3 regions of the Chryseobacterium sp. CP-77 genome follow, and region 2 is predicted to be linked to each of the others. Evidence: riboswitches for the same ligand, from Rfam matches in the RefSeq annotation. Region 2 holds a riboswitch; each other region holds the start of a gene.
The links. Region 2 has a riboswitch for S-adenosylmethionine ahead of V0410_RS14265 (TonB-dependent receptor plug domain-containing protein). Riboswitches for the same ligand answer to the same signal wherever they lie in the genome.

Region 1 (7,935 bases), 690 kb from region 2:
TTTTAAGTATTGACTTGGTTTTAAATATTTCTGACAAATACAGTCTTATAAATGATTTAATACATAGATTAGGCTCTCCAATACAAAATACAGAGAATACTTGGCATGAAGAAAAAGTACAAAATAGTAATTTTTCAGAGTCAAAAATTGAAAAAAAAGCTTTTACAAATATTAACAATACTGATATTGAATATATTATGAATTTAGACGTTATAAGATGGAATTATGAATCCATTATTATTACTGTTTCAAATTATCCTTTAGTAAGAGGAATAGGAGGACATAATTTTTATATTAATATAAGATAAAAATTTGCAATAATGGAATTAACACATGATATTTTGGGAAAAAAATTAGGGTCTTTAAATACTTATAGTAAAGGTCAAACATCTGAAAATAAATTACCTTTATCCTTTTTGGGAAAAGAAGTAAAAGTGTCTAACATTGGTATTAACAATGATACAATAAATTCAATGATTTTTTCCATAGATGATGCTAAAAAGCATTCAGATATCTTAAATAAATTATTAGAGTTGTATGGAAATCCGAAAGTTGCTTTTGAAGATGATCTATTTCCAAGTCATAACAATAATGATAAAGAAGGTACATTTAGCTCAGGTATAATATCCAGTAAAGACTTTAAGTTTGATAAAGCTAAATTAAATGAATACATTTATATCGTTTGGGACACCGAAAACTTTATGCTAAATTATTATAAACCTAATTCAACAATGAATGAAAGTTTGGATGTTAGAGTAGAAATGATAAATAAAGTTTTTTAGAAAATTTCTTATACACTAACTTTGTTTTTTTAGGCTGTCCAACAAGTTTGGGCAGTCTCTTTTAATAAAAGCCACCGCAAAAGCAGTGGCTAAAAAAATCAATCTAATTATGGACTATATCCTATAAATTCGGATTATTCTCAAATTCCCTTTGTGGAATACTGAATAAATAATAATTACTATTCGGTACAAAAGCAGATTTATCCGGGAAATCAAGAACAGAATGTCCTTTACCGTCTACGGTTTTCACAGTTCCGTCCGGTGTAGTTACCTGAACTTTTATCGGTTTTCCATCTGCATCTACAAATGGTTTTCTTACTACTGTGCCCTGTGTTCTGATAATATCTGAAAGAGAGAAACCTTCTCCAAACAATTCTTTTCTTCTTTCAATCAGAACTGCATCTACTACTGCATTCTGTGACAATGATCCAGAATAAATATTAGCATTTCTGGCAGATTTCAACTGGTTCAGTACGGTTACCGCCTGAGAAACATTTCCGCTTCTTGCTTCCGCTTCCGCTTCGATCAGGTACATTTCCGCAGCTCTCATATAAACAATATCTGCAATAAGGGTAGGTTTAAATTTAAACTTGGCATACCTCAGCAATCCTTCTCTTCCTTTCTGCCCGTCCCATGAAAATAATTGATATCTGATATCATTAGTATCAAAAAGGTCTTTAAAATAAGGATCTGCCATAAAGCTGTAATAATAACTTCCTGAGGAAGATACATCCAGATAATGGAAGGCATAACTTTCATCAGACTGTTCCTGGGTCTGTGCATGTCCCCAGATCCATTCTGCGTTGTTGATATCATTAAAGCCATCTTTATATTTCTCCGGAGCCATTAGAGAAAATCCTTCCCTTGCGATTTTTGCTGATGCTGAAGCTTTGCTCCATTCTCCTGTATTCAGGTAAGTTCTTGCTAAAAGTCCGTTTACCACAGAACGGTTGATCTTATCCTTATTATTTCTTGTATAATTTTTCAACAGGTTATCGGCGTCGGTAAGATCACTTTTAATCAAAGTATAAATTTCTTCAAGGCTTGCTCTCTTCTTCCCTACTGTGCTTGTTGTGGAAGGTTCTGTATAAATCGGGGCTGTCAACGCTGATTTGTCTTTAAGATAGCTGAACTGGTAAAAACTCGCCAGATTCAGGTAACAGAAAGCACGTAATGCCTTTGCCTGGCCTTTCACCTGATCCTTTTTCTCCTGGCTGCCTTCCGTTCCATCAATTCTTGTAATCACATTATTCATATTATTGATGGTGGAATACAACATAGTCCAGATAAACAGCGGACGGCTTGCTGTACTGTTCACCATTTCTGTAAAGGCATAGGTAGAAGCGAAACCATATTTATTCGTCAATACTGCTACATCACTTCCCATGGCATCACTGGCTCTCAACACAGTGGAATACCCGATATTGGCATAGGTTGTTCCATCATTATTAAATTTTGCCCAGGTACCGTTCACTACCGTCTCAGCACTTTCGGCTGTTTTGAAAACTTCTACACTACTGGCCTGATCAGTAGGAGCTGTATCCAGCTCGCTTTCGCAGCTTGCCAACGACAAAAATCCGATAAGAGCAAACGATATATATTTTAATTTTTTCATTGTTTCAATTTTAAAAGGTTAAAGCGTTGCCTGAAGTCCAAAAGTAATTGTTCTCATGGCAGGATATCTATAATACGTGGTTCCGTCCAAAGCCTGTTCAGGATCCATTCCTTTATGTTTATAGAATGTGAGAAGGTTTTCTGCCTGGATATAAATTCTGAATTTTTTCAATCCTATTTTCTCAAAATAATCTTCAGGGAGTGTATATCCTAAGCTTACATTTTTAAGTCTTGCATAAGTACCGGAATACAGGAATCTTGAAGACGTTGATGTCCAGTTATTCGTTGTTGTGCTCAATGCGGGAACATCTGTATATGGATTATCCGGTGTCCATCTGTTCAACATTTCGGTACTCCACGCACGTCCTCCCGCACTTCCGTTATGCATGATGGAAGTATAATCTGTATCTAAAATTTTACCCCCGATTTTGAATGTCAGTAATCCTGAAAAGTCAAAATTCTTATAGGTAATGCTTGTACTGATTCCTCCTGTCAGTTTAGGCAATGCAGAACCCTGTAATAGTTTTGTTGCTTTTGAATATTCTGAGGTTGTTCCTTCCACTGAGTTTCCGCTGGCATCAGTAGAAACTGTTTTCCACAATGGCTTTCCATTGCTTGGATCTACTCCAACCCATTCAGGAATAAAGAAATCGTACACAGAACCACCTACCGTTAACAGCTTGGTTCCTACCACAAGAGAACCGCCAGGTAATTTTGTGACTTTATTGTTTAAAGTACTTAAGTTCACATCTACATTCCACTGGAAATTATCATTCTTAACCGGTGTTGTAAATAATGAAAATTCAAATCCTGTATTCTGAATCGTTCCGATATTAGCAGGATAATCACTGATTCCCAATGATGGTGCCACTGGCATGTTAAACAGAAGATCCTGGCTTTTTCTTTTGAAGTATTCAATATTTCCTTTAACTCTGTTATTCAAAATAGCGAATTCCAATCCTACGTTTAAATTAAGGTTGGTTTCCCACTTTACATTATTGGTAGACGTTTTCTCCAATGTTGTTCCCGGTTCTCCACCAAGGCTGATAAACCTGTATAACTCCTGATACGCATAATAAAGCGGCTGTCCGTTGGGTCTAAGTAATTTATCATTCCCCTGACCTCCGTAACTGGCACGCAGTGTTAACTGATTGAAAACATTCAGGCTTTTAATAAATTCCTCGTTCGAAATTTTCCATGAACCTCCTACTGACCAGAATCTTCCCCACCTGTTATCTTTCGCAAATCTTGAAGAACTGTCTGCTCTTCCCGATGCAGATAAGAAGTAAGTATTATTGTAGTCATACTCTACTTTTCCAAGGAAACTCAATAAGCTTAATTTATTACTGTTTCCACTGAAACTTCCCAGCAGAGAAGCAGCATCCGGCTCATAGTAATAAGGCAGTGAAAACTGACTTCTCGTTCCTGAAATCGTCTGATAATCGTATTTGTAGAATTCATGTCCTGCTAATGCATTAACATGATGCTTTCCAAACTTTTTATCATACGTCAGAATATTGCTGGTTGTATAGGAAAGTGTTCTGGTATTGGTCTTCGTCACTGAACCTCCAATTTCCGCACCTTGCCCAAGTAATGGATTTGAATAATAATGTCCGTTATAATTCACCAGATCAACAGAGAAGCTTGTCTTGAATTTTAACTCCGGCAAGAAGGTGAATTCCATGAATCCTTTCCCTGAAAAGTTATCTTCTTTATTTTCGTTTTTATCTAAAGGCAAAGTTGCTGCAGCATTTTGGTTTTGAAGCGCATTCGTTGGCCTGTATTTTCCAAAATCATAAATTGGATTTCCGTCGGCATCTAAAACGTAAGTTCCGTCAGCATTTCTTTCATAATAAGGATAGAATGAAGGAATAAACCTTGCGGCATTGATGATATTGCTCACTTTTGAATCCGAAGAAGTAGGCGCCTGCTGAATACTGTTCGTATAGCTTAAGTTGACTCCAACATTCAGCCATTTTTTAACTTCGGAATTAATTTTAAGCCTGGTATTATATCTCTTAAAACCAGACTCAATGGCCATGCCTTTGTCATCCAGATAACCAAGGGAAAAGAAGTAATTACTTTTCTCACTTCCTCCGCTGATATCAAGATCCACCTGGTTTCTTGAGGCCACTCTCTGTAAAATATCTCTCCAGTCATCATTCCAGAGTGGTGAAGCACCAGGCAATAGTTTTCCATCTGTTCCTACAGGTTTTGGATAAACAGTTCCATATGGATTAATTCCAAGAGTAGAAACAAGATTATCTGTTGCCATCTGAGCAGCCTGCTGAGAAGAAACTTTACCGGACTGATATCCGTTTCTCAACGCTTCCCAATATAATTGAAAGTACTGATCTGTGTTTACCTGTTCATAATCTTTGACAGCTCTTCCTGAGAATCCCTGGCTGATATTAAAATTAACTTTTGCTTCTCCTTTTTTTCCTGATTTTGTAGTGATGATGATAATTCCGTTTGCCCCTCTTGAACCATACAAAGCACTTGCTGTAGCGTCTTTCAAAACACTGATGGATTCAATATCACTTGGGCTGATAGAGTTAATATTTCCGTCAAAAGGAATTCCATCCACTACATATAAAGGATCACTGGAAGCACTGATGGAACCAATTCCTCTGATTCTGATAGTAGAAACCGCACCCGGCTGCCCTGAGGCACTGGTAGTCTGAATCCCTGCAACCTGCCCTTCCAATGCTTTGGTAATATTGGTGACAGGTCTGTTATTGATTTTATCACTGGAAATGGTGGCTACAGAACCGGTATAGCTGTTTCTTTTTGCTTTTCCGTAAGCTACCACAACTACTTCATCAAGCTCCTTTTCATGAAGACTATCTTTTTTCAGTCTGGAATTCTGTGCATTTACACTGGTGACTCCCAGAAAGAAAGCAGCAACCGGAGGAATCCATACTTGGGCACTAAATAATTTTTTACTAATCATAATCAATTTTATTTACCATATATTAAAATTTTGCCCTTTGCAGAAAAGTCAGCAAAGGGCATCGATAAATACGATAAACCAAATGCTTATTTTTCCTTAAAAGGCTGAATGTAACACCTTGCCCACGGGTAGGTTGTCAAGACTTCACAGGGTCAGTTCCCTCCATCTTTCTTTATAAGCCGATCGAAATATGGTTGCAAAGCTAAAAACTTTTAGTCTACAAAACAAGTAGACTTATATTTTTTTCATGATAATATTTTAACAATTAACATAAAATTTTAATAAAAGCCATAACAATAAGGAGTTGCGACTGTTATCATTTTTTCACACATGACAAATATCATTATCAATAATTCAATGGAATAAAAATTCAGCATCACTTAATTTTTATGTAATTAATTAAAAAAACTTTTTAATTTTATAGAATGAAAGTTTTAATCATCAATGGCCCTAACCTCAATCTGTTGGGCACAAGAGAACCTGAAATCTATGGAAATGTTTCTATGGAAAATTATTTGGAAATTTTAAAATCCGAGTTTCAATCTCATGAATTAAAATATTATCAGTCAAATATTGAAGGAGAGCTTATCAACAAGCTTCAGGAAGATGACTTTGATGCCGTTGTGATTAATCCGGGAGCTTTTACTCATTATTCTTACGCTATTGCTGATTGCTTGAAAAATATTCGAAAGCCAAAAGTAGAAGTACATATCAGTAACATTTATAAAAGAGAAGAATTCCGACAGAAATCTGTGACGGCAGCCAATACGGATGCGGTTTTATCTGGTTTTGGGATGGATGGGTATAGATTGGCTTTATTAAGTTTAAAATAATTCTAGTAATTTCCCGCAGCTAGTTATGGATAAATTTATGAAAATAAATGATAAAATTTACTGTAAGGATGTTGGGGTCTATTCCAGTCAATTAACAAAAAGAGAATCCTATATTATTAAAGAAATAAATGATGCAAATGTAAGGATTCAAAATAATGAAGGAAGGCTGAGATGGTATTCGAAATTTTATTTTAGTTTAAATAATGAACCGGAAATAATTTCGATTAACATAGATGATACAATAGAAAATATTGAATCTGATGTCATAGAAGTAACCATTACATTTTCTGATAAAGCAAAATATTGGATGACCTTCACAACTCCAAAGTATTTAGATAAGATGTTGGATGAAGAGTCTTATTTTTCTTCAAAGCACTTTATCATCATAAAATCTCTAACTGAAGAATCAATCAAATTAACAGTTCTAAAACTGGATGAACAGAATGAGTTGATTGAAAACTGTAAAAAATATGAATAAAAAAACGCCTCATCATTGATGAGGCGTTTTGTATGTTGATTGGTAAGTATTAAATAGTTTGTTCCTGCAATTGAGGTCCTGAAGCAACTAACTTCTTACCTTCTTCAGTATCACAGTACTGCTCAAAATTCTTGATATATCTTGAAGCAAGATCTTTTGCTTTTTCTTCCCATTCTGAAGCACTTTCATAAGTATCTCTAGGATCTAAAATACCTGTAGAAACGTTTGGCAATTCAGTAGGAATTTCAAGGTTCATGATCGGAACCTGAGTTTTAGGAGCATTATCAATAGAACCGTCAATGATGGCATCAATGATTGCTCTGGTATCTTTTAGAGAAATTCTCTTTCCGGTACCATTCCAACCTGTGTTAACCAGATAAGCTTTAGCTCCGTGTTCCTTCATTTTACCAATTAATGTTTTAGAATACATTGTTGGGTGTAAGGTAAGGAATGCTTCACCAAATGCTGGAGAGAAAGATGGCTGAGGTTCTGTAATTCCTCTTTCAGTTCCTGCTAATTTTGATGTATAACCGCAAAGGAAGTGGTATTGAGCCTGATCTTCATTCAGGATAGAAACCGGAGGAAGTACTCCGAATGCATCTGCTGAAAGGTAAACAATCTTTTTGGCATGACCTGCTTTAGAAGGCAATACAATTTTGTTGATATGATAGATTGGATAAGAAACTCTGGTGTTCTCAGTGATAGATCCGTCGGTATAATCTGCTACTCCATTGTTCACAACAACGTTTTCAAGAAGAGCATCTCTCTTGATGGCAGCGAAGATATCCGGTTCTTTTTCTGCGGATAAGTCGATAACTTTAGCGTAGCATCCGCCTTCATAGTTGAATACTCCGTTATTATCCCATCCGTGCTCGTCGTCACCGATAAGGTATCTCTTAGGATCGGCTGATAAAGTTGTTTTACCAGTTCCTGAAAGACCAAAGAATAAAGCTACATCCCCTTTTTCTCCTACGTTTGCAGAACAGTGCATTGAAGCCATCCCTTTTAATGGAAGATAGTAGTTCATCATAGCGAACATCCCTTTCTTCATCTCACCTCCATACCATGTACCTCCGATGATCTGTAGTTTTTCAGTAAGGTTGAACATGATGAAGTTTTCAGAGTTTAATCCCTGAGCTTCCCAGTTCGGGTTGGTAGTTTTTGATCCGTTGATTACTGTGAAATCCGGCTCGCCAAAGTTTTCAAGCTCATAGTGAGAAGGACGAATGAACATATTAGTAACAAAATGTGCCTGCCAAGCCACTTCAACGATGA
Region 2 (7,935 bases):
CAGAAAGAATACCGTCGAGATCGCAAGACTTGCAAAAAGCTGTAGTATAAAAGCTGTATAGACAAAAATTTCTTTAAAGCTACCCGTTAAAATAATAATAGCAGCAATCACAGCATGGGCAAAAATAGCTCTTACCGGAATTCCTTTTGCATTTCCAGCTGATAATGGTTTCCAGATGTGGGTATGTTTTGCAAAAGCCTGTGTCAGTCTTGAGCCAACCCACAAGTATCCGCTTATGGTTGCAATCAGCTGCAGGGCTATAAAAATATTAACAATTTTTCCAAAAGCCGGTCCAAGCATATTGACTGCTGCTTCTCCCATCACATCTTCTTTTCCTGCCAGCTGATTTACAGGAGCATGTTTCAGCATAATATAATTCACCAGAATATAGCTTACCGTCACAAAAACAGTTCCTATAATCAAGGATTTCGGAAGATTTTTCTGCACATCCTTTATTTCTCCGGCAATATAGGAAGCTGAATTCCAGCCTGTGTAGGAATAGGTAACAAATACCAGAGAGGTAGCAAAGGCAGGAAGCATGATCTCATTCTGCCAGCTGTCACTGAAATTAAGGCTGTTACCGATCTGGGGTGAATTTGAAATTCCTACTCCAAGAATAACCAGTACAATAATAAAAGCGATCTTAATGAAGGTAAAAAAGTTGTGAAACCTGCTGGATGTTTTCAGGCTGAATGATAAGGCAATTGCTACCAGGAATATCGCGGCTATGGCAAATCCGTTTCCAAAAGAATACTCAAATACAGAAAGATATTTCGACATAGCCAATGCTGCCAGCGCTACGGGAGAGGAAAATCCTATGATGAGCGAAATCCAGCTTATGAGATATCCGAAAATCGGATGATAGGTTTCTTTAAGATAAATAAAATCGCCTCCGTTCCCTTTAAAATGGGAGCCCAATTCTGCGTAGCAAAATGCCCCGAACAAAGCGAGAACCCCTCCGATGCTCCATAGCAGGAAAATACTGTAGGTATTGGTAATATCGGAAAGCTGAAATCCCAGGGTGGTAAAAATCCCTGTTCCGATCATATTGGAAACGACAATGGCTGCGGCTGTTTTCCAGCCAATCTGATGTGAGGCAGTACTCATTTAATGATTAAAAATTAAAATTAAGCCTTCCGAAGAAATAATTCCCCAGCGTTCCCATCTGTACAGGCGCATATTTGAATACTCCATAATATGAATTTTTATAAATCTGGCGGTCCGGAAAGACATCAAATATATTGTTGGCTCCTACTGTAAAATTGATACTTTTGCTGATATCATACCCTACGCTGATGTCTGTCACTACTTTTGGTGAGAATTCCTGCACGTCTCCAAACGGATAACCATCTCTTATTACCTTACCAAAATAGGTATTTCTTACGAGAAAACTGAATTTTCCGATTCCATAATTTAATCCTAATGAAGCTTTTGTTTTTGGAGACAGTGTTTCAATGATATTGATCTGATCGGGACCAAAAAACTGATCCTGAGGCGTTCCTAAGTTTTCAGGAAAATGAAAATCTGTGATTTTTGTTTCCGTATAGTTTCCGGCAAGATTCATATTTAATTTTCCGTTCCCAAGAATCCAGTCATAGGAAACCACTACATCCACACCTTTCGTTTCTGTATCAATAGCATTAGCGAAGAATCTTCCGCTTTCTACCTCATTTCCATGCCCAACTACAGCAGGATTTGATAGTCTTGGATCTGTAATATTACCTGTAATAACTATTCTGTCTTTTACTTTAATAAAATAGCCATCTATTGTAATGAACAGTCCTTTTAATGGTTTTAACGTCAATCCGGCACTTGCATTGACAGAAGTTTCCTGTTTAAGTTTATCAAATCCAAGAATTCTGGCAGCTTCGCTATCGTTGCTGAATATTCCTTTGGTAACAATCTTTGAACCGGAAGTAGAAATATCCGCATAGGAATTATTAAAATATTGCTGTTGCAATGATGGTGCTCTGAATCCTGTCCCAACAGCGGCTCTTACTGCATAGTTTTTTACAAACTCATATCGTACAGCGAGTTTTCCATTCAAGGTATTTCCGAAATCTGAATAATTTTCAAACCTGGCAGCAGCATCAATATTCAGTTTTTTATCCAAATCATAGGAAACATCTGCATATATTGCGGTGGAATGCCTGTCTTTCTTCAAGGCATTGTTGGGAGAAAATCCGATAAAGGATTGAGATCCGCCTGCTCCAAGTACTGTAGATCCTTCAGTGGCCACATTTCCATTGATATCATATTGGGTATAAGAAGCTTCATCACCAGCTTTGATCTGGTATTGTTCAAACCTGAACTCACCACCGAACGCAATATTGAAACGGTTTATATTTTTGGAAACATCAAGATTAATGGTATTCTGCAGAAAACTATGGGCACCTGCATAAAAACTTGTGGGTGATTTTGCACCCAGAGAAGCATTATTGGTGTTGCTTACCTTATAATTGAAGGTATTGCTCCCGAACGTATTACTCAGGTCAAATAGCCAGTTGTTAACATTATATTTTGCACCTACAGCATAGGAAACATCATATACCTGAGACCCAAGAACCGCCTGAAAACCGTTCGGATAAATGGATGAAACCACATTAGACTTTTCGCTTGGCAGTCTTCTGAAACCAAACCCTTCTCCTTCTTTAATACTGAAACCTCCGAAAGAATAGAGTTTAAAATGATCATTAAAAGGGTATTCTGAATTGAAAAACAACTGTCCCTGTCTGATCTGGGCATCTCCGATCTGAAAATTAAAATCATCACGGGTCAACCCTCTTTTTTCAATTTCGGCATCATCCGCAGCTCTGGCTGCTTTTACAGCTTCAGCGTCACCTGCAAATTCATACGCAAAATTATCTCCGAAAATATCCAGATCGTGATTTTGAGTTCTTGTGGTTTTTCCTCTGTGGCTTAATTGCAGGGATAGATTGATATAACCGTCTTTTTTTCCTAATGAAGCACCATAGTTGACTCCTGCCTGGTAAGTATCTCCATCATTTCTTCCGCTTAATCCGTAAGTAAGACTTGCTGAAGCTCCGGCATTTTTCTTAAGAATAATGTTGATCACTCCGGCAATAGCATCAGATCCATATTGTGCAGCAGCTCCGTCTCGTAACACTTCTATTCTGTCAATAGCAATTACGGGAATGGTACTCAAATCTGTTCCTACAGAACCATTTCCTACGGTATTCTGATAATTGACCAATGAAGTAGTATGTCTTCTTTTTCCGTTAAGCAGTACGAGAACCTGATCGGGGCCCATTCCTCTTAATGTTACGGGATCAATATGCTCTGTGCCATCAGAAGCAGACTGCCTCACCGCATTAAACGACGGAATCACGTAATTCAGCAGATCCTGAGCGGTCATTTGCGGAGCGCTTCTCTGGATTTTATCGATATTGATAACATCTACAGGAACCGGCGTCTCCAGTTTTGTTCTTTTAACATTACGGTTTCCGACGATGATGATATCTTCGATCTGTTTTCCTTTTTCCTCACTTTCCTGAGCAGCTACCAGAATTGCTCCAAGCAATAGTACAGCTGTGCTTAATTTTTTCATTTTTGTTCTTGCCAATTAATACTACCAATCTGACGGATCTTTCCGCAGATACACAAGACTTCAAGAAATGGAATTCATATAGAGTATTGACTTCAATTATCTCTCCCAAAGGGTTGGAATTAGCACCTTTACACGCTGGAATTGTGCAGGTTGCTAAGGTTTCACCGGGCCAAATCCCTCCACCTTTCTTGATAAATCTACTGCAAAAGTAGACTATTTTTCTGAACTTACAAAAAAAGGCAAATCTGCTGATCCGCAAATTTGCCTTTTATTTTGTATGGAACTTGTTTAAACTTTTTATTTTTGAACCATTAAGATTTAATAAGGGTTTAAGAGGAGTAAAAGAAGCTTAAAAATCAGAATGATTAACCTTAACTATACTTTATTTCTTAACCTTCTTAATGGTTTTTAAGATATTCAATATTTTTTATAAGTCTAGGCAACTTCATCTTTTGTTTTATTTAATAATCATCTTTTGAATGGCTATTCCTGTCTCTGATTTCAACTGTACCAGATAAGTTCCTGCCGGATAACTGATTTTCGCTTCATAGATGCCATTTTCTTTATCCAGTTTGAAAGAATCCATTCTTTTGCCAGTCATATCAAAAATTGAAATTTCCCCATTTTTTGCTTTATTGAAAACCAGTTTGGCGATTCCATTTCGGACAGGATTATCTGCAATCTGAAGGGATAGTTTATTGGCTGCATTGGTATCTACAGTAGACAACGCACCTGCATAATTTCCAAAGATTCTGAATTCTCCGGGCTGTAAAGTGATCGGAGCCGTTGTGGAAACTATATTCGAAATACTGTTGTCCATCAGATTCTGCCATTGACCTGTGTAAGGGAAATAAGGCACTACATTCTGTGTAGAAGTCGTGTAATTGGCCAATACGACAACATTCTTTATTCCTGTGGTAATAGAGGCATCATACACATAAATTCTTGTGATCAGGCCATTGGGATCGTTCGTAAGATTGTTGGATTCTATAGTATAGGTTTTAGATTTAAAAACCGGATAGGTATTTCTGATATTGATGATTTTAGCCCATGTATCGTAGACTGCTTTTCTATTCACATCAGTATCATATCCCAGCGTAAATGCAACAGGTTTCTCATCGGTTCTGCATCCGCTGTCTATCGTACCGTTTGCACATCTGTTGATGCTGAATTCATATCCTAATTCTCCAAACTGCCAGATCATTTTCGGACCAGGAATAGTAAAGAACGTTGCCCCGAAAGTTTTCATTCTTTCAAGAGCGGTATTCAGGTTTTTTACATCATAGTTTCCGTTCACTGCACCATATGCAAGGTTTTTAAACATAAGCCTTTCTTCATCGTGGCTTTCTCCGTACCCTACGCCACTCATATTGGTAAATCCGTGAAGACTGTGGTTCATTCGGTCGTAATTGCTGTTTTCCTTATATCCCATCGTATTCTGATTGTAAGGATCTGTCTGTTTATTCCAAAGCATAACACCTTTTCCTTCTGCTATTCTGTAATTCGCCCATTGCTGTTCTTCTGCATCAGTTCCAAGGTGTTCGAAGATCATGTAAGAATTCGGATCAATAGCCCATTGTCTGTCTGCATAATGTTTCATGATGTCTACTCTGTCCTGCTGATAGGCATTGGTACAGGCTTCATCATTTTCGGAACAGCTTTGCGTAAATCCTTTGGTTAAATCCCAGCGGAAACCGTCTATGTGATATTCAGTCAGCCATTGCTCAAGACATCTTTCAACGTAATATTGCGTTGAAAGGCTGGTATGGTTAAAATCGTTAAATACATTGTATGAATGTTTCGGAACCTGATTAAAGTAAGGGTTGTTGGCTGCAACATTTCCATAGCCATCACCATCCGGATCAATATTCCAGAGTCTTACCAGAGGTGAACGTCCTGTAGCATGATTAAATGCGACATCCAGAATGACTGCAATTCCATTCTGGTGGCATACATCTACAAATTCTTTGAATTTTTCGGGAGTACCGTAGGCTTTGTCCAATGCATAATGGAAAGAAGTATTATATCCCCAGGAAAGATTTCCGTCAAATTCCATGATCGGAAGCAGTTCTATAGCATTGATTTTCAGATTCTTTAAATAGGAAATTTTATTGATCAGTGACTGCCAGTTCTTTTCCTGTGTGAAATCTCTCAATAATAATTCATACACTATAAGATCCTGTTTCGCAGGTCTTTGAAAATTGGTAACCTGCCAGTTATAAGCGGTCTGGCCTGTTTTAAATGTTGACACTTCAAAACCCTGTCCGGCAGGAAATGCTGGTAAATTCGGATAAGTAGTTGCGGAAATCCACGGATCATCATAAGAGGAAAGAATTTGTGGCGAATAGGGATCTGCTACTTTTCTCAAATCATTGGTTCTGTATTGGAAGGTATAAAGCTGCTGAGGAGTTATTCCATTGAGCTCAATCCAGTACAGATCAGGATTTGTGGTGTCTTTTTTCATTAAATAGGTATCATTCACCGCCCAGTTATTGAAACTTCCTATGACGTGTACAAAATTTTTTCCCGGAGCATATAAAGCCAATCCCACCTTGGTTGGATCTGTCGGATGATAATTGATTCCCTGTCTGATCCAGTTGGGTATTGCCTGAGAAACAACATTTCTTGGAACCTGTACAATGAATGCTGCCGTTTTGGAATTGGTTCCCTGTGTCGCCACAAGTTCCATATTTGCATCCTGGGTAACTGTATAATTGTAAGAATAAGACTGTGAAGGCGTTGTTGTTGAATTGACAACAGTTCCGTTGGCTTTTAGCTGAAATGTAGCATTGGTACTTGCCGTCGCCGTAATGGTAATGGAATTTCCCGCAGGAACTGAAGTGAGGCTGTTCGCCAATGGATTTGTAAGCGTTAAGTTTAAAGTCCCTACGTTTACAAAAATATCGGGTGAAGTCTGGTGCGATCCCGTCTTATCTTTTAATAAAAACCCAAACCTTCCGATTCCTGTTCTTCCATAAAAAGAAGTTGGTGTAAAAGTGAGTGAATAACTGTCTGTTGCTGCATTATAATTCAGCTTATTCAGATCATTGGAATTGTTCCAGCTGCCATTGGTAGGGCAATCCTGGCTATTCTGATAATTGGTGTCAAACGACCATGTCCAGATATAAATGGCGTTGTTGGAAACGCCCCACGCAGACTCATCAATCTGATCCCCGGGAACAGTAAGTGTGATCACATCTGTTTCGTTGAACGGATCAGGAGAAATTGTATAATTGATCTGTCCGAATACAGCCATGGTAATCAACAGAAAAACAACAGAATAAAACTTTTTCATTTATTATTTTTTATCGAATATAGTATAAATTTTTCTTCATGACCACTATTCCTCTTCAGTATTCATCAAATATTTCTATTTTTTCGGAGAAATAATAATAAAAAAAAGGCTCATGAAAATTTCATGAGCCTTCCAATAAAAGTAATTGTAATGAACTAATTTCTTTTGGCGAAATCTTTGATATTGAGATCCGCTTACTCCTTTATAATCTTTTTAGAAACTGATTGTCCGTTCTTTAACTTTAACTCTACGATGTATAATCCTGAAGGAAGTTCAGTCAAATTGATCTGTTGATCCGAAAACTGTATATTCATTCTTTGCCCTACAGCATTGGTAACGTTTACTCTTTCAATTCCTGAATCAGCTTTAACCATAAGCATTCCTTTGGTTGGGTTAGGATACATTCCAATAACAGATTGATTCAGTTTGATTTCTGAAGTCCCTAAAGAAGAGGTAGGCTTGATGCATCTTACTGATGATCCCTGCCCTCTCATAGCTCCGGCAGATGGATTGGCAATCGTTGAACCGATATACAGATATTTTCCTCCCAGACTTGATGTATCAGAGCTCCAGAAATATCCTCTTTGCCCTACAAAAGTAAAGTTCCCGTCACTGGAGCTTCTGTAGCCTCCTGCCGGTAATTTAAGATGACTGTTATAAGCCGTTGTTGGGTTAGAAATACTTTCAGCTCCAATTAAAGTAGTCCACTCCGCCTGAGAAGGCATCTTCCAATCTGCTCCTATTGCTTTACAAGGATCTATACCTGCAGAAGCATTCACATCCGCAGCAGATACTCCTGCCCACGTATCCGAACCTGCAAAACCTGCCCACCATCCTGGAGATCCTGCAACATAACTTCCCGCAGTGGTATTTGTTCCTTCCGGAGTGTTGGGAGATGGTGCCGGTACGATCTGAGAATTTCTAAGCTGGTGACCATCATCCCATCTTCCCCATTGGAAAAGGTCCCCATAAGAATTTGCATCCGCTACTGATGAAGCCACCTGTGTACTTCCCAGGTTCTGCTGAAGCCATATTTTTCCGTCTGCTCCTCTTACCGTAGTATAAGCAACCT
Region 3 (7,935 bases), 850 kb from region 2:
TACTCAAAGAAGGTAATATAATCTCTGAAATGTTCATCATAATTGAACTTTGGATTCCCTCCGTTGAAAGCCCTTTGGCCATGTTCATCCTTTAAAAATATTGAGCAGAGTCTTTTGCTGATATTCTGGGCTACTTCATCAAGGTTTCTTTTATCGCCGCTGCCTGTCGGAAGTTCTACTTTCAGACTGTTTCCATAATAATAATGGAAGCGCTGCAGGCTTTCCACAATCAGGAAATTGATAGGAAACCAGATGGGGCCTCGCCAGTTGCTGTTTCCGCCAAACATCCGGCTGTCACTTTCGGCAGGTGTATAGTAGACCATATTTTCCGTTCCGTGCACAGAAAAGACAAAGGGATTTTCTTCATATACCTTAGACATGGCGCGGATTCCGTAAGAACTCAGGAACTCGTTTTCATCAAGCATTCTGGTCAGAACTTTTGTCAGCCTGTTTTTACGAAGTATGCTCATCAGGTGTTTGCGTCCTTGTCCTTCCTCGTCCCAATGGGAAACGAGTTTGGTAAGCTCCGGTTTATTTTTTAAAATCCACTCCATTCGGGTTCTGAAATTCGGCATCTTTTCCAGTAAGCGGTGGTCTACAATTTCAACAGCAAACATGGGGATCAAACCAACAATACTTCTTAACCTCAAAGAAACACTGTCTCCGTTTCCAAGCTGCAATACATCATAGAAAAATCCATCTTCTTCATTCCAAAGCCCTTTTGTGCCTTCACCAAGATTTTCCATAGCCTCAGCGATGTAAAGATAATGTTCAAAAAACTTGATGGCCATATCTTCATACACCTGGTAATATTGGGCAAGTTCCATCGCAATACGCATCATATTCAATGCATACATGGCCATCCAGCTGGTTCCGTCTGCCTGTTCGAGGTGCTGGCCATCCTTTAAAACCATGTTACGGTCAAAAGCTCCGATATTATCGAGACCCAGGAAACCTCCTCCGAAAATATTTTTTCCGTTTTTATCCTTTCGGTTCACCCACCACGTGAAATTGAGCAGGAGTTTCTGGAATACTTTTTCTAAGAATAATAAATCCGGCTTTCCGTTATTTTTTTCATCAATTTTAAAAACACGGAAACAAGACCATGCGTGCACCGGCGGATTCACATCACTCATATTCCACTCATAGGCAGGAAGCTGTCCATTAGGGTGCATATACCATTCTTTCGTAAGCAGTAACAGCTGCCCCTTGGCAAACTCTGCATCGATGATGGAAAAAGGAACACAGTGAAACGCCAGGTCCCATGTTGCATACCATGGATATTCCCATTTATCAGGCATGGAAATAATATCCTTGTTGTGCAGATGATTCCACTCCGTATTTCTTACATATTCATTGAAATTTCTTGGCGCTTCAAAATTGGGATCACCTTTCAGCCATTTTCCGATATTATAATGATAAAACTGTTTGTTCCAGAGAAGCCCGGCAAAAGCCTGTCTCTGTACATTTCTCTCATCTTCGTTAACGGTATCACTCTGAATCTCCTGATAAAATTCTTCAGCTTCAGCCTGCCGGGTATTGAAAATTTCATCAAAGTTTTCAAAAGGCTCATCGGCTTCATCCGGGCACAATCTGAATTCAAAAACCTTTGATTCTCCGGCTCCGATAAGCTCATCAATCAGAAAAGAAGCCTTTGTTCCTCTTTTTTCGGGATTTACCGTATCCGTTTGATGGATAATATAATTATTAATTCCGTCTTTGAAATAAGTGTTTTCAACTGCAGGAGCTCCGTAAAGCTTAGAAGTATTGGTTTCATTATCACAAAATACACTTTGTGCATTTGAATTTCTGGAATACAGCTTCTTTATCGAAATACTGTCGTGGGCAATATTGATACTTCCGTCATGAGAAACATTAAGTTCTGCCTTATAGGTGTTGTATCCCCATTTCCAGTTATTTCTGAACCATGCTGTAGGTGCCACCACGATAGGTGCCTCATGCTGGCTTCGGTTACAGACTGTCACCCTGGCCAGAATATCATTGTGATCGGCTTTACAATATTCTATGAAAATATCAAAATATTCATCATTATCAAAAATCCCGGTGTCGAAAAGCTCATACTCAGGTTCCTTTTTGCTGCGTTTTCCATTTTCAGCAAGAATGTCATCATAAGGAAACTCATTGATCGGGTATTTATACACCATTTTCATATAGCTATGGGTAGGCGTATTATCCAGGTAATAAAAGATTTCTTTGATGTCTTCCCCATGGTTTCCCTGAGGATTGCTCAGGCCAAAGAACCGTTCTTTTACCATTTTATCTTTCTTGTTCCAGAATGAAAAAGCAAAACATAAAAGTTGCTTTACATCGGAAATTCCGGCAATGCCTTCTTCACCCCAGCGGTAGGCATAGCTTTCGGCATTATTATGATTGGTGAAATTCCAGGCATTCCCGTTCGGGCTATAATCTTCACGTACATTTCCCCACTGCCGGTTGCTTACATAAGGTCCCCAGTTTTTCCATTTGGTATCTTGTAATCTATCTTTTTCGGCGGTCATATGGCATCATTTTTCAATACGAAGTTAGTTTTTTTGAGAAGTAATTCCAATTTTTTTCATCTGAACAATTATTAATATGGTCTTGGAATACTTGTATTTAAGGGCTTTTTTAAATATTAAAATAATTTTTTTTTGAAATTAAAAGAAAAGAACTACCTTTGCACCATTCGTTCATTCAAATATTGAAAATGTTATCAAGAAAGGTTGAGGGATTAGACCCTATGAAACCTTAGCAACCCTTTGCGCAAGCAAAGAAGGTGCTACGTTCTACCAAATAATTTTGGACAGATAACTCACTGAAGTTCTTTTTCAGCCATTTCCTGTGGCATTTTCAATTGTATTAAAATTTAATAGAATTGAAAACAGAACTAAACTATATTAATCTTTCTTATCAAACTCATTCCCAAAAGGAATACCATATCCCGTTGAGCTATCAGCTCTTTGGGAAAGATCTGTTTACAGCCCCTGTTATCTTAATCAACCATGCTCTCACCGGAAACTCAAATGTATCCGGAGAAAAAGGCTGGTGGAAACAGCTGGTAGGGAAAAATCAGATTGTTGATACTGATCGATATACTGTTCTATGTTTTAATATACCCGGAAACGGATACGACGATTTTTTAATTGAAGATTATGAAGACTTTACTCCTTCAGATATCGCTGCGATATTTCTGAAAGGGCTTGAAGTTTTACAGATCAAAAATTTATATGCCATTATAGGAGGCTCTCTGGGAGGAGGGATTGCCTGGGAAATGCTTGCCCAGCAGCCTGATCTTGCTGAGATTTTTATTCCTATTGCCTGCGATTACAGAACGCACGACTGGCTTCATGCACAGTGTCTGGTTCAGAAATTTTTATTAAATGATAAGGAAGAACCATTACAGAAAGCAAGAATTCATGCCATGTTGTGCTACAGAACACCGCAGTCGCTCAATGACAGATTTCAAAACCAATATAACCAGGACAAACAACGCCTGGAATCAGAAGACTGGCTGGTTTATCATGGTAATGCACTAAACGAAAGATTTAGTTTGAAAGCGTACAAATTGATGAATCATCTCTTAATGAATATAAATGCTGCTGATACAGCACTGGAGAACATTCAGGCACGAATGCACATGATCTCCGTAGATACAGATTTATTTTTCCCGGCTTCTGAAATCCGAATGTGTTTTGAAAACTTAAAAGAGAAAAATAAAGATGTTTCTTATCACGAGATCCAATCTATACACGGGCATGATGCCTTCCTAATGGAATATCAACAATTAAATAATATCATTAAAAACATTTTATAGAAGTAATGAAAAATGCTAACGAAATAAAATTTTTGAAGAACAGATCAATCGTCAAATTTGAAGGAGAAGATTTCCTGGGAGAAATCGGGATTGACGGACGAATTTTTAAAGCGCTTACTTTGGCGCGTATCAGTGTAGGAGTAATCTCTCAGCAGGCCATAGAAAACGGAATTTCTATTCTGGTTCATGAAAATGATGCAGAAAAAGCAGTTGCCTGTCTTATTGATGAATTTGAGGCAGAAAGAAAATCAGGAAAAGTTTCTCAGATTTATAGTATCAATAATGTTTCTGTGATTGGTTTTGTAGCAGAAGATTTCAATAAAGTTTTTGCTGAGCTGGCAAGAAATAATGTTTTCCCGTTACTTTTAAATCAGGTGGCAGGAGAAAACAGAGTCAATATCGTAGTGACCTCTTCGCAGGATGAAAAAACAAGAAATATCATAGAATCTGAAATTTTCAAAAAGCCGAAGACCGTTCATCTGGCCATTATTGGTCACGGAAACGTAGGGAAAACCTTGATAGAACAGGTACTTGAATCTGCAGAAGAAATTAAAAAACGTAAAAAAATAGACCTTAAAGTAGTTGCAGTAGCCAACTCAAAGAAAATTGCCTTCAACAAAAAAGGGTTTGATGCCAATTGGGGAGATGAGGTTTTAACAGCAGAAAGACCGTCAAATGTTGAAGAACTGATTAATTTCTCCAACGAGAATCAACTGGAAAATCTGATCGTTGTGGATAACACAGCAAGCAAAGATTTTGTTAAAAACTATCATGCCCTGGCAGAAAACGGTTTCGATCTGGTTTCTTCCAACAAGATTTTCAATACCCTTCCGATAGAAGAATACAGAAAACTAAGATATACGTTGAATAAAAATAACAGACGTTACCTGTATGAAACCAATGTTGGGGCTGGATTACCTTTAATTGATACCATCAAATTACTGCACCTTTCAGGAGAAAATATCACAAGAATCAAAGGCGTATTCTCAGGAACATTGAGTTATGTGTTCAATAATTTTTCTTTGAGAGACGATAAATTTTCAACCATCATCAACGAAGCTTTGGAAAAAGGATACACAGAACCGGATCCGAGAGAAGATTTATCAGGAAATGACGTAGCAAGAAAATTATTGATCCTGGCGAGAGAATTAGACTTAATCAACGAGTTCGGAGATATCAATATCCAAAATCTTGTTCCTGAAAGTTTGCTTGAAGTTTCAAAATCAGAATTCCTTTCAAGACTGGAAGAACTTGATGAAGAATATCAGAAAATAAAAGAAAATCAGGAGCCCGGACATGTATTAAGATATGTGGGAGATCTACACGGAGATTTACAGAAAGATAAAGGTGAACTGGATGTAAAACTGGTTTCTGTTCCTGCAACTTCAGCATTGGGACAACTGAAAGGTTCAGACTCCATCTTTGAAATCTACACAGAAAGCTATGGCGAAAATCCAATCGTGATTATGGGGGCCGGAGCCGGAGCAAAGGTAACAGCAAGAGGAGTATTCGGGGATATTCTAAGAGTAAGTGAAACAAAATAATATTTAATGTAACAATCTAATAATGTACCAGTTTACCAATAATTGGTGTCGTTATTCTGAGCAAAGCGAAGATTTTAATTGGTACATTGTTAGACTGCTATATTGGTAAATTAATTAAAACTATATGGAAAATTTTGAAACATCAGCAATAAGAACCCAGACGGAAAGATCTCAGTTTGATGAGCACTCTACACCATTATATCTTACCTCCAGCTTTATATTTCAGGATGCAGAGGATATGAGAGCAAGCTTTGCAGAAGAAAAGTCTAAGAATTTATACAGCCGTTTCTCTAATCCAAACGTAACCGAGTTTACAGATAAGATTGCTAAAATGGAAGGTGCAGAAGCAGGATATGCCTTTGCAACAGGAATGGCAGCCATCTATTCTACATTTGCGGCGTTATTGAATGCTGGTGATCATATCGTAAGCTGCCAGTCGGTTTTCGGGTCGACACACACTTTGTTTACCAAATATTTCCCGAAATGGAATATTGAAACTTCTTATTTCAAGGCAGAAGATGCAGCAAATGTGGAGCAATACATCAAACCTAATACAAAGATCTTATACCTTGAAACTCCTACCAATCCCGCTATTGAAATTCTGGATCTGGAGTTTTTCGGACAAATTGCAAAAAAGCATAACCTTATTTTCATTGTAGATAACTGTTTTGCAACACCTTATCTTCAGCAGCCTATCAAATATGGTGCAGATATTGTTGTACATTCAGCAACGAAACTAATTGACGGGCAGGGAAGAGTTTTAGGAGGAATAGCAGTAGGAAAAGAAGATCTGATCAGAGAAATTTATCTTTTCGCAAGAAATACAGGACCTGCATTATCTCCTTTCAACGCGTGGGTATTATCAAAAAGTCTGGAAACATTGGCAATTCGTGTAGAAAAGCACTGTGAGAATGCCTTGAAGGTAGCGGAGTTTTTAGAAAGCCATCCTAATGTAGAATTGGTAAAATATCCATTCCTGAAATCCCATCCAAGCTATGAAGTAGCCAAAAAGCAGATGAAGCTCGGGGGAAATATCGTAGCCTTTGAAATAAAAGGAGGAATAGAAGGAGGAAGAAACTTTTTAGATAAGATACAAATGTGTTCATTGTCCGCCAACTTAGGTGATACAAGAACGATCGTTACCCATCCGGCTTCTACAACGCACTCCAAATTGTCAGACGAAGAAAGAAATGAAGTAGGAATTACTGCGGGGCTGGTACGTTGTTCAGTAGGATTGGAAAATGTGGATGATATCATTGCAGATTTAAAACAAGCCTTGGATTAATCCAAATAGCAACTGGTTTTAGCCAAAAAAGATTAAAATGAAAAATTCAGAACAATTATATAAAGCTTTATCCGAAAGAATTTTAATTCTTGACGGAGCGATGGGTACCATGCTTCAGAGATACAAATTCGAAGAAGAAGATTACCGTGGAGAGCGTTTCAAAGACTGGGAACATCCGGTAAAAGGAAATAATGACCTCCTTTCTCTGACACAGCCGCAGGCGATTGAAGAAGTTCACAAGAAATATCTGGAAGCCGGAGCAGACATCATTGAAACCAATACGTTCTCAGGAACTACGATTGCGATGGCAGATTATCATATGGAAGATCTTGTATATGATCTGAATTATGAATCTGCAAAGATTGCAAGAAAAGCCTGTGACGAGTACACCGCAAAAAATCCGGACAAACCGAGATTTGTAGCAGGATCTATCGGACCTACAAACAGAACAGCAAGTTTAAGCCCTGATGTGAATGATCCGGGATACAGAGCCATCACCTTTGAAGAATTGAGAGTAGCTTACAAACAGCAATGTGAAGCTTTGCTGGATGGAGGTTCAGATATTCTTCTGGTAGAAACCATCTTTGATACCTTGAATGCGAAAGCAGCTTTATTTGCGATTGATGAACTGCAGGATGAAAGAGGAATTAAGATCCCGATCATGGTTTCAGGAACTATTACAGATGCTTCAGGAAGAACATTGAGCGGACAGACCGCAGAAGCTTTTCTGATCTCAGTTTCCCACCTGAATTTACTAAGCGTAGGTTTCAACTGTGCATTGGGAGCAGATCAGCTGACTCCTTATCTTGAAACACTGGCTCATAATTCAGAATTCTATGTTTCAGCATACCCGAATGCCGGTTTACCAAATGCTTTCGGAAAATATGACGAAACTCCTGAGGACATGGCAAGACAGATTAAAGAATATGTAGAAAAAGGATTAATCAATATTATTGGAGGATGCTGCGGAACTACCCCTGAGCATATCAGGGCGATTGCAGATCTGGTGAAAGATTATCCGCCTAGAAAATTGAAAGAATTTGTCTGATTTGATAGATTTTTTTAATTAAAATCAAGAATGAAGGCTCGGTTATAAATATTATCTTTAAATAAACCACAAAATTTAATGTAATGGAAAAGCCGATTTACTTAAAAGATTCAGAAGATGTTAAGCTTTTTAATGAGTTGAGGAAGAAAGTAAACCAAAGGGTGGAAGGGATTTCTGAAAACAGGGACATCTATATTCAGATTAAAGCAGTTATTCTGCCGATGATCTATCTGGGATTATATGT

Region 1: linked by a shared signal. The riboswitch ahead of V0410_RS17385 (SusC/RagA family TonB-linked outer membrane protein) and the one ahead of V0410_RS14265 (TonB-dependent receptor plug domain-containing protein) in region 2 are both predicted to bind S-adenosylmethionine.
Region 3: linked by a shared signal. The riboswitch ahead of V0410_RS18195 (alpha/beta fold hydrolase) and the one ahead of V0410_RS14265 (TonB-dependent receptor plug domain-containing protein) in region 2 are both predicted to bind S-adenosylmethionine.

Annotation. Positions count from the first base shown of each region.
Region 1 is NZ_CP143637.1:3,899,938-3,907,872, reverse strand. It holds gene V0410_RS17400 (hypothetical protein) at 1-308, shown strand, start outside; gene V0410_RS17395 (hypothetical protein) at 321-782, shown strand; gene V0410_RS17390 (RagB/SusD family nutrient uptake outer membrane protein) at 904-2,397, opposite strand; gene V0410_RS17385 (SusC/RagA family TonB-linked outer membrane protein) at 2,416-5,349, opposite strand; SAM riboswitch class I at 5,433-5,530, opposite strand; gene aroQ (type II 3-dehydroquinate dehydratase) at 5,775-6,182, shown strand; gene V0410_RS17375 (hypothetical protein) at 6,220-6,660, shown strand; gene pckA (phosphoenolpyruvate carboxykinase (ATP)) at 6,710-7,935, opposite strand, start outside.
Region 2 is NZ_CP143637.1:3,211,168-3,219,102, forward strand. It holds gene V0410_RS14260 (APC family permease) at 1-1,107, opposite strand, end outside; gene V0410_RS14265 (TonB-dependent receptor plug domain-containing protein) at 1,115-3,568, opposite strand; SAM riboswitch class I at 3,662-3,766, opposite strand; gene V0410_RS14270 (alpha-amylase family glycosyl hydrolase) at 4,026-6,863, opposite strand; gene V0410_RS14275 (T9SS type A sorting domain-containing protein) at 7,058-7,935, opposite strand, start outside.
Region 3 is NZ_CP143637.1:4,061,445-4,069,379, forward strand. It holds gene V0410_RS18190 (MGH1-like glycoside hydrolase domain-containing protein) at 1-2,519, opposite strand, end outside; SAM riboswitch class I at 2,708-2,814, shown strand; gene V0410_RS18195 (alpha/beta fold hydrolase) at 2,876-3,814, shown strand; gene V0410_RS18200 (ACT domain-containing protein) at 3,820-5,358, shown strand; gene V0410_RS18205 (O-succinylhomoserine sulfhydrylase) at 5,483-6,643, shown strand; gene V0410_RS18210 (homocysteine S-methyltransferase family protein) at 6,681-7,691, shown strand; gene V0410_RS18215 (fatty acid desaturase family protein) at 7,775-7,935, shown strand, end outside.